Regions from separate parts of the Eubacterium sp. 3_1_31 genome, predicted to be linked through region 3. Evidence: a T-box and tRNA genes for the amino acid it is inferred to sense, from the RefSeq annotation. Region 3 holds a T-box; the other regions hold tRNA genes.
What was found. The T-box of region 3 lies ahead of serS (serine--tRNA ligase). A T-box ahead of a tRNA ligase gene usually reads a tRNA of that ligase, here a tRNA-Ser.
Positions count from the first base shown of each region.

Region 1: it has a tRNA-Ser gene. The T-box ahead of serS (serine--tRNA ligase) is inferred to sense a tRNA for this amino acid. The anticodon was not compared.
Region 2: it has a tRNA-Ser gene. The T-box ahead of serS (serine--tRNA ligase) is inferred to sense a tRNA for this amino acid. The anticodon was not compared.

Region 1 is NZ_CAXUBY010000007.1:31,165-37,013, reverse strand. Features, by position in the region: gene ACESSZ_RS04615 (Ig-like domain-containing protein) at 1-2,513, opposite strand, end outside; tRNA gene ACESSZ_RS04610 (tRNA-Ser) at 2,840-2,929, shown strand; gene ACESSZ_RS04605 (PD-(D/E)XK nuclease family protein) at 3,136-5,808, shown strand; gene ACESSZ_RS04600 (UvrD-helicase domain-containing protein) at 5,801-5,849, shown strand, end outside.
Region 2 is NZ_CAXUBY010000005.1:66,280-72,128, reverse strand. Features, by position in the region: gene minD (septum site-determining protein MinD) at 1-632, opposite strand, end outside; gene ACESSZ_RS03625 (hypothetical protein) at 611-1,183, opposite strand; gene ACESSZ_RS03620 (hypothetical protein) at 1,156-1,710, opposite strand; gene mreC (rod shape-determining protein MreC) at 1,712-2,551, opposite strand; gene radC (RadC family protein) at 2,602-3,279, opposite strand; gene ACESSZ_RS03605 (SPOR domain-containing protein) at 3,269-3,676, opposite strand; tRNA gene ACESSZ_RS03600 (tRNA-Ser) at 3,920-4,007, shown strand; gene ACESSZ_RS03595 (ABC1 kinase family protein) at 4,058-5,662, opposite strand; gene ACESSZ_RS03590 (phasin family protein) at 5,646-5,849, opposite strand, start outside.
Region 3 is NZ_CAXUBY010000013.1:35,681-41,529, reverse strand. Features, by position in the region: gene tadA (tRNA adenosine(34) deaminase TadA) at 1-265, opposite strand, end outside; RNA gene ffs (signal recognition particle sRNA small type) at 286-381, opposite strand; gene serS (serine--tRNA ligase) at 1,082-2,368, opposite strand; T-box leader at 2,408-2,618, opposite strand; gene gyrA (DNA gyrase subunit A) at 2,629-5,163, opposite strand; gene gyrB (DNA topoisomerase (ATP-hydrolyzing) subunit B) at 5,182-5,849, opposite strand, start outside.

The DNA of each region.
Region 1 (5,849 bases), on a different contig from region 3:
AGCCCATTCGCACTCACCGTGATCGTAACTTTTCCCGCTTTCTTCGCTGTCAACTTCCCGCTGCTGCTTATACTTGCTATCTTGGTGTTACTGGATTTCCATGTTGCCTTTGAAGATGCACCCGATACCTTGGCAGTTAAGGTTGTACTACCTTTTTCATATATAGACAATTTACTTTTAGAAAGGGAAAGCGATGGTGTTTTCACACTGACCTTACATGTTTTGGTAATTCCATTCGCAGTTACCGAAATGGTTGTTGTCCCTGCTTTTTTCCCGGTAATCTTACCTGTACTGCTCACTGTGGCAATGCTACTATTCTTTGTTTTCCATACACATTTACTGCTAAGTCCCTTGACACTGGCGGTTAAGGTATAGGAGCCTTTTACATTCACGGCAACACTTGTCTTAGATAACGACAAGGATGGCTTTACAACGACGACTTTACAAGTTTTCTTAGCATCGTTTGCTCTGGCACTGATATAGGCAGTACCGGCTTTTTTAGCTGTGATCTTACCAGATGAAGAAACTTCTGCCACTGCTTTATTATCTGATGACCAACGCACGGTTTGGGATTTTCCATAAGCCGTCGCTTTTAAAGTCACACTACCTTTTTCATACAAAGTTATTGATGTTTTATTCAAGGTAACGATTGGCTTTTTCACGCTAATCGAACAGGTTGCCGTAACTCCGTTTGCGATTGCGCTGATTTTGGTTGTTCCCGCTTTTAGCGCCGTTATGGTTCCCTTGGCATCAATTTTGGCTATGGATGGCTGTTCACTTTTCCATGAAATAGATGCTGTTGGAGTTACTGTGGCTTTTAAGGTATACGTCTTTCCAACATAGGTCGTCACAGATGCTGTATTCAGCTTGATGGTAGGATCTTTTACCGTGACACTGGCAATTCCATTCTTTCCATCCGCGGTAACAAACACAAGTGCTTTGCCGGCTTTCTTAGCCGTCAATACCCCATCGGCATTGACACTGACAACACTGGTATCACTACTCTTCCATACAGGTGTGCCCTGAATAGCTGTAACGATTTTCAAGGCCATCGTTTTATTTCGATACATCGTGATTGAAGTCGTATGCAAGGTTAATAGTGCTGGTTTCACGCTTACTTTACAGGAAGCCTTGCCCCCTGCTGCATCTTTTGCCGTAATGGTGACACTGCCTTCACGAATACCCAATACAGTGCCATTGGCATCCACACTGGCGATGTCAGCATTACTGCTGGACCAAGTAACCTTTTTATTGGTGAGCTTAGATGAAACCATTGGTTTTATGGTCATCGTGGTACCTGCTGGCAGCGATGTCGAAGACGTCGAAAGCTTTAATTGTAACTTCGTATATTCATCTTTTACCATCGCTTTAAACTTCGTCCAACCCATGGATCCCTTTTTCATATGATTCATGTTATATGGACAATCCTTGCCAGACCAGTCTTGATGACGTTTGACTGCTGTATACGGCAATCCATTTTCATATAAGATACTGGCTGTTAGATAAGCAGCATTTTTTTCAGCCTTAGCATAATTACCATCTGCATTTTCACAGATTTCTATCCCAATCGTTGATGCATTTCCACTGTCATTGCCATCACCGGCATGCCAGCCTACTTCATTCATTGCCAAACTTTGATAAATGACTTTATTATCTACTTGAAAATGCCAAGATGTCCATGCGGCCGTTCGGTTAACGTTGCGTTCATACTGGATATTCGCATGGGCTGCGGCATCCGCGCCTTTACTGGCATTTGCTGTATTGTGTATGGTCACATACTTTGGAACCATCGAGATACCTGAACGTGTAGGATCAGAAATCTTAGGTAATAATTTTTGTTTAATAGCCACACCATTAACACTTGTTTGCGATAAGGTCCGCTTGGTATTTAGATAGGTTGCATATTGCTTACTGAAAACCGTACCGTCATCATGATAGGAAGTTAAGATCCAGCCTTTATATTTTCCATTATTCACATAGGCAAAATAATTCGCACGCTTGCTAATCGTGTAAGTACCTGCCGGTATGGTTCCTGTCTCAAATCTATCATCAAAGATAGGTACAGAATAAACATCTAAGGTCTTCGTTGTTTTTAGCTGTGCCGATATATCTTCAATTTCTAATTCCTGGATGTTATCATCCCAAGTGGTGATCCATCCACTTCCTTTTTCTGTATTCACATAAAAATAATTGCCATATCGTTTCGTAGCATAGCGTATCTTTGGCGATAATTTTGCCTTAACATTGCCATATGGCTCTTTATATAATGATGTTGTTTTAAGGTTATATAAAATATAATTGCCGTTTCGCTGATACGTATACCCCTCTACACGTGCATAAGGATTTGCTTCCGCTATATCCTGAAAACCATCGCCATATGCATATTCTCCATCGTTGAAGACATCCTCCTTTATGGATGTGTTCGCTGTTTCTTTCTTTTCCTGCGCATGCACAAAAGACATCGATGATAATGGCAATGCCACACAAAATAATGCTATTAAAAGTTTCTTCATATCCTTTCAAATCCCCTCTCATTATTCATTTTATCATAAATGTGTCACATAAAGTTACAAGTTTTGGATATTTCTTACCGTCATGATCATACCAGCCTCTTTGAAAACTTATAGCGTTAACACTTATTACTATTATTATAGTCCCTTTTTCCTTTATTTGAAAGACAAACCTTATCGATTGTCTTACCATCTATCTGGTATATCAAGATGTCATGGTCTGATCTTATAATTCATCCTTATGATGAATTTCATTTTCGCTATTTGAATCAAATCGATGTTCCCTCTTGCATAACCTAACAAAAACAGTTACAATAACCACGTAATACGCAGCAGTGGCAGAGTCTGGTTTAATGCACCGGTTTCGAAAACCGGCGTGTCTTTTGACACCGGAGGTTCAAATCCTTTCTGCTGCGCCAAGTGTTTAGAATACACCGTGATAACGGTGTTTTTTTATCCCTATGATGCTCTGAATTCATTATCTTTATGAAACCTATAACCTTTTCCAGCGCAAACGTTTTCTCTTTCCTTCATTCTTATTTCCAAGAAAAGGATTGGTATATCAGAATTGCCTTTTTACCTCGAGAAATTATATAATAGAAGAAACGCTAAGGAGGAAGTTCACATGCTTGATTTCTCATCATTACCAATGGGCGCTACACTGCTGGCACCGGCACATCTGCATCCGCTCATTCGCCAAAAACTTTTACAAACGACCCATGGATTGTTAGGCTTGCGTTTATATACGCTGAATGGTTATCTGTCTGCCCAATCCTTGGAAGATGCGCCAAGTGAGGCTTCCATCTTATTTGCCTATCGCGAGCGTATCAAACAGCTTTCTTCTTCCTTACATATTTATCAAGAAGCTGCTCTCACTTCTGTTTTCTTAAAGGAATGTATGCAGTGCCTTTATGATCTTAAGATATGGCAGATTCCGCTGAGTGTATTAAGTGAACAGGAAGAAGCTCATGCTGAGCGAAAAACTATCCTGACTGCGTTGTATCCAATTGAAACACAAGGCGATTTGATTGTTAAAGCGATTCGTGAAATAGCGCATAAGGATGCGCATATGGTATATATTTATGATGCTTTCTTCACTCCACAGCAACAACAACTAGTCAACCTGTTGGTTAGGCAAGGTGCTACTTTATTACAGGATGAAGAAATTCCTCATGAACGAAAGTTTTATCATGCAGTGAATAAACGACAAGAAATTGAAGGCTGTGCCCAATATATCTTACGCCATGAGATGAAAGCTGAGGATGTTGCCATCACCTTGGCAGATACCTCGTATATCCCCATCCTGGAACAAATCTTTACCCGCTATCATATCCCTTATACAAACCTTGTGGCATCCGCTGCCAGCAGCATTATTGTCAAACGCGCACACATGCTGTTGAATTATTATTTACAGCCAACGCAAGAACATCTATTGGCCTGCTTAGATTGTGGTATCTTTCATGAGGAAACTTTATCCTCCTTACTGCAATATTTACAAATTTATCAAAAAGACTTCTTTCAGCCATTTAATCATTTACAAACACTTTCCACCACTTCTCATATTCTGAATGAAACGGATGTGGGAAAGCTGAAAGAAATAGAGGAACGTGCAGAAATTGCCCGACAGCATATCGCTGAACAATTACAACCACTCATGCATCCAGCTTCTTATGAAGAAATGTTACTCACCGTATTAAAACTTTTAAAAAACAGCCTGGGTAACGATATGCAGCAAAGTGCGGTTTTACAAGATGTCATGAACGTTATCAATGAAGTATATCCATATATAAAGGAAAAGGATGATATCACTTTTTTACTACAGTTATTAGCGGATATTACTGTACATTCCACGATTCATCAATTGCAAGGTGTCAGTGTCACCTCATTAAAACAGGGATCCTGTACCAGAAAACATCACTTCTTACTAGGCGCTACACAAAATCAATATCCTGCCTTTATGGCAAAACGTGGTATCTTTGATGAGCACTATTATGAAACCCTGCCTTATCCAAGCATGGAACATCGCTATCAATTGCATCTGAAACAGTTACGTAAGCTGCTAAACCGCAGCCAACATCTCTATATATCCTATCCCTTAGGTACGTATGAAGGAAAATCTTTAGAAGCTGCCTTAGAAATAGAACAAATGTTTGATGAAAGAGCTAAACCCTATCCTTTACAGGAAATGTATGAAAAAGCAGATATTGCGCTGACCATTACTTCGCAAACAGCCCATGCGCTGTTTGTTCGCAATCAGCAAATCAAAGGTTCCATCTCTTCTATTGAACGCTATGTAAAGTGTCCGTTTTCATATTTCCTGCGTTATGGGTTAGGTATTAGAGAACCTATGAAACTAGGCTTTGCGGATTCTTATATGGGAACCCTTTCACATTATCTGTTAGAAACCTTGACTAAGCAACAGGGGAAAGCCTATACAAGTGTATGTGAAACAACGCTTACCGCCTTGATTGACAAGGAAATAGACGCCCTTCAAGAAGTCTTTTCGGACATGCGTACCCGCTTACAGATTTTACGTATCCGTATCGAATCCAGCATGATACAGACATTGCGACGTTTAGCTTCTTTTGAGGAACATTCTCATTTCCAGCCCTGGCAACAAGAACGCGAATTTCAATATGAAATACCTGTAACATCGGATGTCACACTGGCTTTGCATGGCTTCATTGATCGTTTGGATGTATATGATGATATCCTATGCATTCTGGATTATAAAAGCAGTGCAAAAACACTATCGGAAACAAAAGTATTTGCGGCAATGCAGTTACAGCTTTTAACCTATTCCATCGTCATGGCCAAACTGGAACAAAAAGAAATTATGGGAGCTTATTATCTATCATTAAAAAATGAAAATATTCCCCATCCGGCAGGTAAGCTATCGCGCCGCAAGCCGGTTACCTATACACCGATTGAAAAAGCAGATCTACAAGATGCCATCATCAAAACGCATCGCATACATGGATGGACCATGTATCCGAATGTATCCTTATTAGATGATGAAGGCACGCATGTGAGCGGTGTTCGCTGCAATAAAGACCAGCTCATCAAAACAAGTAAATTATACGACTTACATAGCATAGAACGCTGGTTCACGAGCATATATCAGCAATTAGCCAAACGTATGCTGGATGGTGATATCGTCATAGAACCAAGTGAAGATGCCTGTCTATACTGTGATTTTCATGCTATCTGCCGTTTCCATGGTATGCCATTTGAACGCAAAGCCATGGTTGAAACAGATGATTCCCTCTATCGGAAAGGAGAGGATGAAGATGCCTAACTGGAATCCCCAACAGCTGAAAGCTATTCAGACAAAAGATA
Region 2 (5,849 bases), on a different contig from region 3:
GCACGTATCATTTCCTCATCTTCAAACACATATCCTAAAAAATCCACTGCTAGCCATGACTTTGCTTCTTCTAATGTTATACAGATGCCTTTTTCAATAAGTCTTGGCTGCATGCGATTCACGATAAAAGAAATTTCTTCCATTCCTTCTTTCATTAGAATACCAATGACACGATCAGCATCCTGCAATGCTGTGACATCTAATGTTGTGACAACAATTGTCTTTTTGACACAGGCAATGGCCTGTAAAAAGCCACTTTCAATTCCAGCCGGAGCATCTAAGAGCACAAAATCAAATTTCTGCTTCAACGCCTCAACGATATGAGGCAACTCATGTTTTGGAAATTGATCAATATGGATAGTCTTACAGGCAGGCAACAAATATAAATTCTCTTCCCGTTTATCCTTGATGATGGCTTTTGCCAACGTACAGCGCCCATCTAACACATCCTTTAAATCAAAAATGACCCGATGTTCTAAACCAAGCATGATATCTAGATTTTTCAATCCCAGATCCATATCAATCATACAAACCGTAAAGCCTCTTTGAGCTAATAATGTTGCGATGTTTATGACGGTACTACTTTTCCCTACACCGCCTTTTCCGGAAGTTATTGCAATTGCCTCTCCCACATTCTCTCCTCCTTTAGTTGTTTCAGTTTCACTGTGCAATGCTCATAATAAACCTCTGCTGGTGAAAAAGATGTCAGATTTTGAAAGCGACTGTCACAGATGCGCACATTCCCTTGCATAGCTGAAACGTATAATTGACAATGGGCATGCAAAAGGTCCACACTCCCATACATATTTCCTAACACATACAAAGAAGCTTCGCTCACAACATAAGCCTGCTGTTCAATGGTGCCTAATAAAAGGATTGGCTCATGAAAGTGATAATGCTCTCCATTCCCTAACGTTTTCTGCAAAATCTTGATTCGCGGTTTTTCTGTTTCTACATTGCAGCCTTTCATGATGATATGACATTGTTCACAAACTTGCAAAATAGCAAGAAATTGCGCATCATTGATCTTTGGCAAATGAAAAAAGACTGCAAGCGCAGATGTATGGAAAATACTACATTGCAGCAGTCTATGATGTAATTCTTGTAAGCATGCATCAAAATCGTCAAATTCGACAAACACATGATAATCCTTATTTATTCCTTTGATTTTAATCTGAACCATTCGACCTTTTCCCCTTTTCGTATCCGACGGGCTTTCATTTCCAGATAATCGTCTTTGATTTTGATCAAATAAACAATGACCATCGCTAAGATAGCATTCGCAAGTAGGGTCAATAATTCATAGCGTTCTGCCCAAAGTGTCAAAGACATTTCTGTCATTCGCTGAAAGCTCATGTAGAAGTATATCAAAAGGTCTTTGACGAAAATTGTCACAATTGCTAGAATTAACGATTCTATTAAGGTATCGGTCATATGCTTGCTCCAAAGATGTAGCAGGCAGGCAACCAGAGTATAAACAATTGCATAAATCAGAAATGTATTCGCAAAACAGAAATCATAGATCATTCCACAGCCAAAGGCAAACAAACAGGTGTCTATCAGATTAAACTTGCGAACAGTGAGAATCATTGCACAAAAACCCAAGTTTGGAATAAACATCAATGTATCTACCAAATAAGAGTTGGGAAATAAAATCATCAAAACTTCATCGATTAGAAAACAGAAAACAACAAAGAGAAGATGTGTCATATCACTTCTCCCCCTTTGCGCCTGTAATTACACGCACCAACGTGAATTCTTGAAAATCATCAACCGGACGTACATAAATAGTCTGTCCACTTTGATTACTTAAAGCTTGAATAGAATCGACATTACCAATCAACAAGCCGCTAGGATATCCTCCACCCATGCCACTTGTAATGACCTGCATGCCTTCCTTCACTTTATCCGTATCATCATATAAATATATGACATACATGCCACGCTTGATATCATAACTTTGCAATACGCCATCAACACTTGTCTTCTTATCAATATTGATCTTAATGGAAGCTGTCGTCGTCTTGTCTTCACTCGTTAACAACTTCACGACACTGGTATGATTTGACACACTGGCAACCTTGCCGATCATACCATTTACCGATTCGACTGCCATGCCTTCCTTAACACCATCTCTTTTTCCAATATCGATGGTAATAAGATTATTCCAACTTGCCTGATCACGGGAAATCACATGTGCCCATGTCATGGTATATTTATCTTCGCTCTTTTGCAGTTTCAAAGCCGCTTCTAGTTCTGTGTTCTTACGGCGTTCGTCATCATATTTTGCCTTGTAAGAAGGATTTTGGCTAAGTTCATAGCGTAGTAAATCATTTTCTTCCTTCACGCTCCACAAATTTGCCAAATCTTGCAGCCAATCTTTTGCGGTCATTACCGGATGATCGATCAGCGCATATTTCAGCATACTGATGCCATCATAGCCTAAATTGCTTGTTAGCGTACCACTCATGCTTTTCAAAAGAACACCCAATGCCACAAAGGCCAGGATGATTCCGATTACTATTTTCTGAAGTCGATTAAATTTTGACATCTTATCACCTATTTCGTACCTCTCCATTATAAAGGGTAAAATGAAATAGTTCAATCCATAAGTCGTTTTTGTCGAAAACTTATGTACGTATTCCGTGCAACGATAATATGATCAATCAATGGAATCGCTACCATTTTCCCAGCCTCTTGAATAGCCTTTGTTAATGTGATATCAGCATCACTTGGTGTTGCATCGCCAGATGGATGATTGTGAACGCAAATAATCTTTGCACAGCCTTGTTGCATCGCCTCTTTAAAGATTTCTCGTGGATGGACACTTGCAGAAGTTAATGTGCCCATAAACATAGTACGATAACATAAGACATGATTTCTCTGATCAAGAAACAACACTAAAAAATGTTCTTGTTTAGCATAGCCGATTTCCTGATTCAACCATTCCAAAATATCCTGTGGTTCTTCAATTTGTTCCTTATGCATCACTTTATCAAAAGCAATGCGTCGGCACAATTCAAAAGCGGCATTCAATTCAATGGCTTTTGCTTTTTTAATGCCTTTGATACACATAAGCTCTTGTATACTGGCATTTCCCAGTTCTCCAAGTGTTGCTTTTAATGCTAACACCTTATCTGCCAATTCTAAAGCACTTAGCGATTGCGTACCGCTTCTGAGCAATAATGCTATTAATTCTCGGTTACTCAAAGCGTTTACTCCATACTGAATCGCCTTTTCACGTGGCCGCTCTTCTTCTTTTAATTCTTTAACTTTCATCTTTGATCCTTTCCAGTACTTCACCATATTCTTTTTTATCAATTAGGGTAGCCAACTTCGCATCCGTAATGGTTACACTTTTTTGAATATAGTTGTACTTCTTCTTTTTCAACACAGACTCTACCTTCTTTGTTTGTTTCTCATCAACATCAACACCACAAACAACCGCCGTTGTCTTTCCTTGTTTCCAAACATAAGATGATATGCCTTCCTTTTTCAGCTTTTGTTGCATATCGTCAATACTGTCTTGCTGTTTGTATAACCCCACCTGCACCATATATAATGTCCGTTTTTGTGCTTCTGCATCGGACAGTGTTGTAAACAGTGCATAGTATACGATGGAAAATACTATTGAAAACAATACTGCAAAAAACACAATTAATCGTTTATTCTCCATATGCCTTACCCTCCTACCCTTGTATATGTGTTTTGTGCATGAGAAAATGCCGATACGACAGAAACAGACAAAGAATCCCTTCCGTATACATATACGACGCAATCATGCAAAAAACGTAAAAATTGCGCACATATTTCACCAACAATTTTTTATAAAGGTTATTCCTTACAAGACATATCGTAGAAAGTAGTAAATTCTTATTGACATTTATTTGAAAATAAGTAAAATAATAAAAGTAACCTTGGAGCGTTGGCCGAGTGGTTTAAGGCACCATCTTGGAAAGGTGGCGTAGTGAAAGCTACCGTGAGTTCGAATCTCATGCGCTCCGCCATGGAAATTATCAGCCCCTACTACCGTAAGGTAATAGGGGCTTTTTTTACTTCAGCGTTTTCGTTTACGATGCTCTTTCATCACCGCAAATAACAGCCAACAGCCTAAACCAATAGCTGTAATATATCCGATGAAACCTAATGCCGGAATGCCAAATACTTTTGGGGTCATCTGTGTAGTACACAGTAATGAACTAGCCATTAACAACCCAGCACTGACAATACCAACAGTCAGCTTATTCACCATATGATTAATAGCAGTCATTGGTACATCACTGCCCATGACATCTAGATTAATTTTTAAACGTCCTTTCATAACCATTTGCATGACTTCATATAACTGAATCGGCAATCGCATGCCATAAGTAGTTGCATCATACAATTGTTTGCCATTTTTGGTCAGTTCTTTTTTTAGGTCCCACTTTTTTACCATCTTTCCTGCCACATGATTTGCCGCTATAGAAATAATGTTAATACTTGGATCTACGATTACCATAGTGCTTTCTATCGTGACTAGCCCTCTTGCGAGCATGCTAATACCTTTTGGCATCGATATTTTATGCTTATGTGCAATCGTAAAGATTTCCTGTATCGCTACACCAAGATTGATTTCTGCCAATTCCATTTGTAGATAACGGCGCATAAAGCTTTCCATATCATCATAAAACAAGGCATGATCAATTTTAGCATCATGGATACCTAAAGCCAAAACGACATCCACTAGTTTCTGGGTATCATTATTGCCAATCGCCATGACGGCGTTTTTCATTAAATCTTTATCTTGCTTGCTAAGCATGCCCATCATGCCAAAATCAATCCAGACAATCTTACCATCCCGAATACGCAAATTGCCCGGATGTGGATCAGCATGAAAAAATCCATCATCTACAATCTGTTTGATATAGTTTTCTGCTAACTTAATCGCGATTTCTTTACGGTCATAGCCTTCTTTTTCCAAAACCTCAAATTCATCGATTTGTAAGCCATTAATATATTCCATGACTAAAACACGGCTCGTGCTGTATTCCTCTTCTATCTTAGGAGCACCAATATATTGAATGTCCTCATTAAGGGCAGTAAAACGTTTGGCAAATTTAGCTTCGTTAAGAAAATCCATCTCCTCTTTGGCAGTATGCCAAAATTCATCTAAAACGATATTAATGTCTACTACACTGCCTAATATTTCATTGAGATGTAAAAGTTTACTAGCTCTTCGCACTAATGAAATATCACGTTCCATGGTCGCATAGATGTTGGGGCGCTGTATCTTAGCAACAATGTCTCGTCCATCCTTCAGTTTGGCTTTATGAACCTGAGCGATTGAAGCACTACCTAAAGGCTGTACATCAAAGTCTATAAAAACATCTTCTAGATCCATCCCATATTCTTCTTCGATGACATTACGTACCGTTTCCATATCCATGGGAGCAACATTATCTCGTAGTTTGATAAGTTCTACGCAATATCGCTCTGAAAACATATCCTGCCTTGCTGACATGATCTGTCCGATTTTGACAAAGGTAGGGCCTAGATCTTCTAAAATTTCACGAAATTTTATTGGATCGACACCTTTCGTAATCTGATGCTTTTTTAGGATACTAATGATTTGAGCAAGTCGGCGTTTACTGCTTAGACTCTTATTATTTGTCTTCTTCATCACTCTTTGCTTGCAATTCTTCAATCTTTTCTTTAATTGCCGCAAGTTCTTCCTTGCTCACCTTTTCCAGATCTTTCTTAATACCTTCTGCATCTACAGGAGTACTTAGCTTTTCTTTGACCGCATGTTTTAGTTCTTCATTTAACACTTTTCCCTGCTCTACAGTCAATTCACCTTTTTTAACTAG
Region 3 (5,849 bases):
TAATTGCGCCACTACACATAGGACATGGCTCTAAAGTAACATAAAGAGTACAATCCTCCAAACGCCAACTTCCGATTATATTGCATGCTTTTTCAATTGCTAATATTTCAGCATGTGCAATTGCTGACTGTTTACTTTCTCTTAAATTATGTGCTCTTACTATTATTTTATTATGATAGACAATAACACAGCCAATGGGCACTTCATCGATAGCAAATGCTTTCTCAGCTTCTTTAATTGCTTCAAGCATAAAGTTTTCATGCATGATTATCACCTTCATTTCGGTATAATAAAAGCTACTACACATGATAGAGCTCCCTTAAGGCTGCTTTGTTCCCAATCTGACCTGATTCAGTAGATACCATTGTAGTAGCTTATATATTATAACATATATTCATTTGAATGCAATATCTGTTTTCAATTTATTGTAGTAACAAAGATGAAAAGGAAACATAAAATAGAGGACACCAATATGATAGCTTTTCATACTAAAAAACAATTCATAGAACATGATTTCTTTTTAAAAAAAAGTTGTTTCAATTTTCAGTTTAAATACTTTTTAAAGTAAATATGATTTTTAATAATACACCATATTTAATATAATCATCTGCAACGTTCTTTATCTGAACCGTATCTATCTTCTTTTCTACATAGCTTCTATGTATCAATAATTTTTTATACTTCACTTAATTTATTGGTAATACTCTTTCCAAGATTGTAACACAAGAAAAACATTAACACCTTTCTTTGGTATTTAGATATTTAAATTTAATATTAAAAATCATTTTTCTCATTTTTAAAAATTAGCAAAAAACTACCACAATATTTAAATTCATGTAAAACAATTTTCAAATAATGTTTCACGTGAAACAAAAAAAGTGGTTAAAATGTGAAAATGATGTGCAGTGAGATATACAACTGCCAATCTCTTAGTATTTCAATGCAAATCACAAGCAGTAAAAATATTCTATTTTATTCAAAATAATCCTTTAAATAAAGCTTTTTCTTACTTTTTCAAGCTTTTGAAAATAATGCCTTGAAAATACAAAAAAAGAGGAAATTAAGTGATTTCCTCAATTTTTTATTTCTTCGGTACTAACTTTTCTGTACCACCCATATAAGGCTGTAACACCTTAGGAATATTTACGCTTCCATCCTCATTCAGATTGTTTTCTAAGAAAGCAATCAACATACGAGGAGGAGCAACAACTGTGTTGTTTAACGTATGAGCAAAATATTTTCCATCTTTGCCTTTTACACGAATTCCAAGTCTTCTTGCTTGTGCATCTGTTAGATTAGAACAACTTCCAACTTCAAAGTATTTTTTCTGTCTTGGACTCCAAGCCTCAACATCGACAGACTTGCATTTCAAATCCGCCAAGTCACCTGAACAACATTCCAAAGTTCTAACAGGAATATCTAAGCTTCTAAATAAATCAACAGTATTCGTATAAAGTTTCACAAACCAATCTGCACTTTCCTCTGGTTTACAAACAACGATCATCTCTTGTTTCTCAAATTGGTGAATACGATAAACACCACGTTCTTCAATACCATGTGCTCCCTTTTCTTTTCTAAAGCATGGAGAATAACTTGTATACGTATAAGGCAAATCCTTTTCATCTAAAATTGTATCAATGAACTTACCAATCATAGAATGCTCACTTGTTCCAATCAGATACAAATCTTCGCCTTCAATTTTATACATCATACCTTCCATCTCCGCAAAGCTCATAACTCCAGTTACAACATTGCTGCGAATCATAAAAGGTGGAACCACATAGGTAAAGCCACGCTCAATCATAAAATCTCTTGCATAAGAAATAACAGCAGAATGTAATCTTGCAATATCTCCCATCAAATAATAGAAGCCATTACCTGCAACTTTTCTGGCACTATCTAAATCAATTCCATTAAAACGTTCCATAATTTCCGTATGATAAGGAATTTCAAAAGCCGGTACGATCGGTTCCCCATATTTTTGTAATTCCACATTTTCTGAATCATCTTTTCCAATAGGAACACTAGGATCAATCATGTTAGGAATCTTCATCATGATTTCCTTTATTTCTGCAGCCATCTTCGCTTCTTTTTCTTCAATTTCTTTCATTTCATCTGCCATGGCCTGCACTTTTGCTTTTACTGCATTTGCTTCATCTTTTAAGCCTTTTGCCATCAATCCACCGATTTCCTTGCTCATGGCATTACGCTTTGCGCGCAGATCATCACCACGCTGTTTTAACTGGCGATTCACTTTATCCATTTCGACAACTTTATCAACTAATTCAAGCTTATGTTCCTGAAACTTCTTTTTCATGTTCTCTTTTACAGAATCTACGTTTTCACGTAAAAATTTCATATCTAACATCGCTATATCCTCCTTACAAATAAAAAAGAGGTATTGTCCGAAAGGGACGATACCTCGTGTTGCCACCCTTTTTTAATTCATAGCATCACACTATGAATCCTCTCAAGTGATAACGGTACTACCGGAAGTAACTACTTTATTCACTACTTCACTCCAAGGTTGATTTCATAAAGCTTTGACAATAACTCACACCAGCCGTTATCTCTCTTTGCTCAAAGACTCTATTACTTATCCTTATCGACGTTTTCTTATTTTTTATATCATTCTTTATTCTCGTTGTCAATTGGTTCCACGGCATCTTTCGCAGATTCTTCAGTTTCTACTGCTTTTTCAACTGTTTCTGTCGAAACTTCAGCCGTATCTTCCGCTTCCTCTTCTTTATCAACGATAGCAATCTTCGCTACAGATTCATCTTCTCCAACATTGATTAATTTTACACCCTGTGTATTTCGGCTATAAATACCAATATTTTCAACAGCAATACGGATTATGATACCTGTATTTGTAATGATCATGACATCTTCATCACCATTCACTGCTCTTACAGATACTAAATCACCTGTTTTCTGGGTAATGTTAATTGTCTTAACACCTTTTGCCCCACGAGTTGTTAAACGATATTCTTCAATAGCTGTACGTTTTCCATAGCCATTTTCACTAACGGCTAATAAATGCGTACCATCTCTAGAAGTCGCAACACCTACAACAACGGAACCATCGACATTAAAGCCTTTGACACCACTTGCCGTACGTCCCATAGCACGTATACCATCTTCATGGAAACGAACTGCCTTTCCATTAGAACCGGCAATAATAATTTCATCATCGCCTGTTGTTTCCTTCACACCCATCAATTCATCATCATCACGTAAAGTAATCGCAATCTTACCATTTTGACGAATCGAATCAAATTCACTCATTGGTGTACGTTTTACAAGACCATTCTGTGTCACAAACAACAGATATTCTGATTCACTTTCCGGATTTACCGGTACTAAAGCACGTACCTTTTCTTCTTTATCCAGATTCAATAGATTAACGACTGGAAGACCCTTCGCCGTTCTACCTGCAGAAGGTATTTTATATCCCTTCATACGATAAACCTTACCAAGGTTTGTGAACAACATCAGATAATCATGTGTTGACATGGTTGTTAATAATTCAACGATATCATCCTCATTCACAGACATTCCCTTGACACCACGGCCACCACGATTCTGTGTACGATAGGTATCAATTGGCATACGTTTAATATAACCATTTGTTGTCATTGTGATAACAACATCTTCCACCGGAATTAAATCTTCATCTTCCATGGAATAATCTGCTTCACTGATTTCTGTACGTCGTGGATCACCAAAACGATTTTTTACTTCTGTTAATTCATCTTTAATAATCTGAATAACACGGGAATGATTTGCTAAGATATCTTTTAAATCAGCAATTGTCTTTAACAATTCCTGATATTCATTTTCAATCTTATCACGTTCCAAACCGGTTAATCGACGCAGACGCATTTCTAAGATTGCATTTGCCTGAATTTCGGTTAATTTAAAACGTTCCATCAAACCGCTTCTTGCTTCTGCATCATTTTGACTTTCGCGAATCAAACGAATGATTTCATCAATATGATCCAATGCAATACGCAGACCCTCTAAGATATGCGCACGATCTTCAGCTTTCTTTAAATCAAACTGTGTTCTTCTGACAACAACATCAATCTGATGATCTACATAATGCTGCAGCATTTCTTTAATGCCCATTTGTTTAGGAGCACCATTGACCAATGCCAGCATATTGACACCAAAGGATGTCTGTAAAGATGTCAGACGGAACAATTGATTCATCACTACTTCTACCTGTACATCTTTTCTTAATTCTATGACAATACGAATACCGTCACGATTCGATTCATCATTCAGATAGGTAATACCATCCACCTGTTTTTCACGAACTAAATCAGCAATCTTACTAATTAGATTTGCTTTATTTACCTGATATGGAATTTCTGTGACAACGATACGATTCTTGCCATTGCCCATTTCTTCCACATGATATTTACTTCTTGTGATAATGGAACCTCGTCCGGTTTCATATGCCTGACGAATACCACTTCTACCTAAAATAATACCGCCAGTTGGAAAGTCTGGACCTTTGATATAATTATCCATTAATTCCATGACTGTAATATCCGGATCATCCATAACCGCAAAGGTTGCGTCTATTGTTTCCGTAAGATTATGCGGAGGAATATTGGTTGCCATACCTACCGCAATACCAACAGCACCATTGACGATCAAATTAGGAAAACGTGCCGGCATAACTTTAGGTTCTGTTTCCTCACCATCATAGTTAGGTCCAAAATCTACAGTATTTTTATTAATGTCACGCAGCAATTCCATGGCAATCTTGCTCATTCTCGCCTCGGTATATCGCATAGCTGCAGCACCATCACCATCCATAGAACCAAAGTTACCATGACCTTGTACAAGCATATAACGGTAACTGAAATCCTGTGCCATACGTACCATAGCATCATAAACAGCAGTATCTCCATGTGGATGATACTTACCAATAACTTCACCTACGATACGTGCAGACTTCTTAAAAGGCTTGCTGGCAACAATACCCAACTCATTCATCGCATGCAGAATACGGCGATGTACCGGCTTTAAGCCATCGCGAACATCTGGTAAAGCTCGGTCTACAATAACAGACATGGAGTAATCCAGGAAGGATTTTCGCATCTCTTTTGATATATCAACTTCTTTTAGTTTATCTTTATTCAAATCCATTCAAAAATACACCTCCTGTTAAACATCCAATTCTGCATATACAGCATTTTCCTGTATAAATTCACGTCTAGGTCCAACTTCTTCACCCATCAGCATTTCAAAGACTTTATCTGCTTCCATCGCATCATTGATATTGACTTTCTTCAATGTACGGAAGGCTGGATCCATCGTTGTTTCCCACAACTGTTCCGGATTCATTTCTCCTAAACCTTTATATCGCTGAATACTTACATTTTCACCCATTTCCGCAATGACACGATCACGGCTGGATTCATCATATACGTATTCAATACGCTGTCCTTTTTGAATCTTAAATAATGGAGGCATGGCGATATATACATATCCACCTTCAATAATAGGACGTAAGAAACGATAGAAGAAGGTTAGCATCAGTGTACAAATATGTGCACCATCGACATCGGCATCGGTCATGATAATAATCTTATGATAACGCAATTTCGATATATCCATCTCTTCTCCGATACCGCAGCCAAAGGCAGTAATCATAGAGCGAATTTCATTATTTTCAAAGATTCTATGTAAACGCGCTTTTTCAACGTTTAAGATTTTACCACGCAGTGGCAAGATGGCCTGAAATTTAGAATTTCGTCCTTGTTTTGCACTACCGCCGGCAGAATCACCCTCGACAATATAAATTTCACATTCCGATGCATCACGGCTGGAAC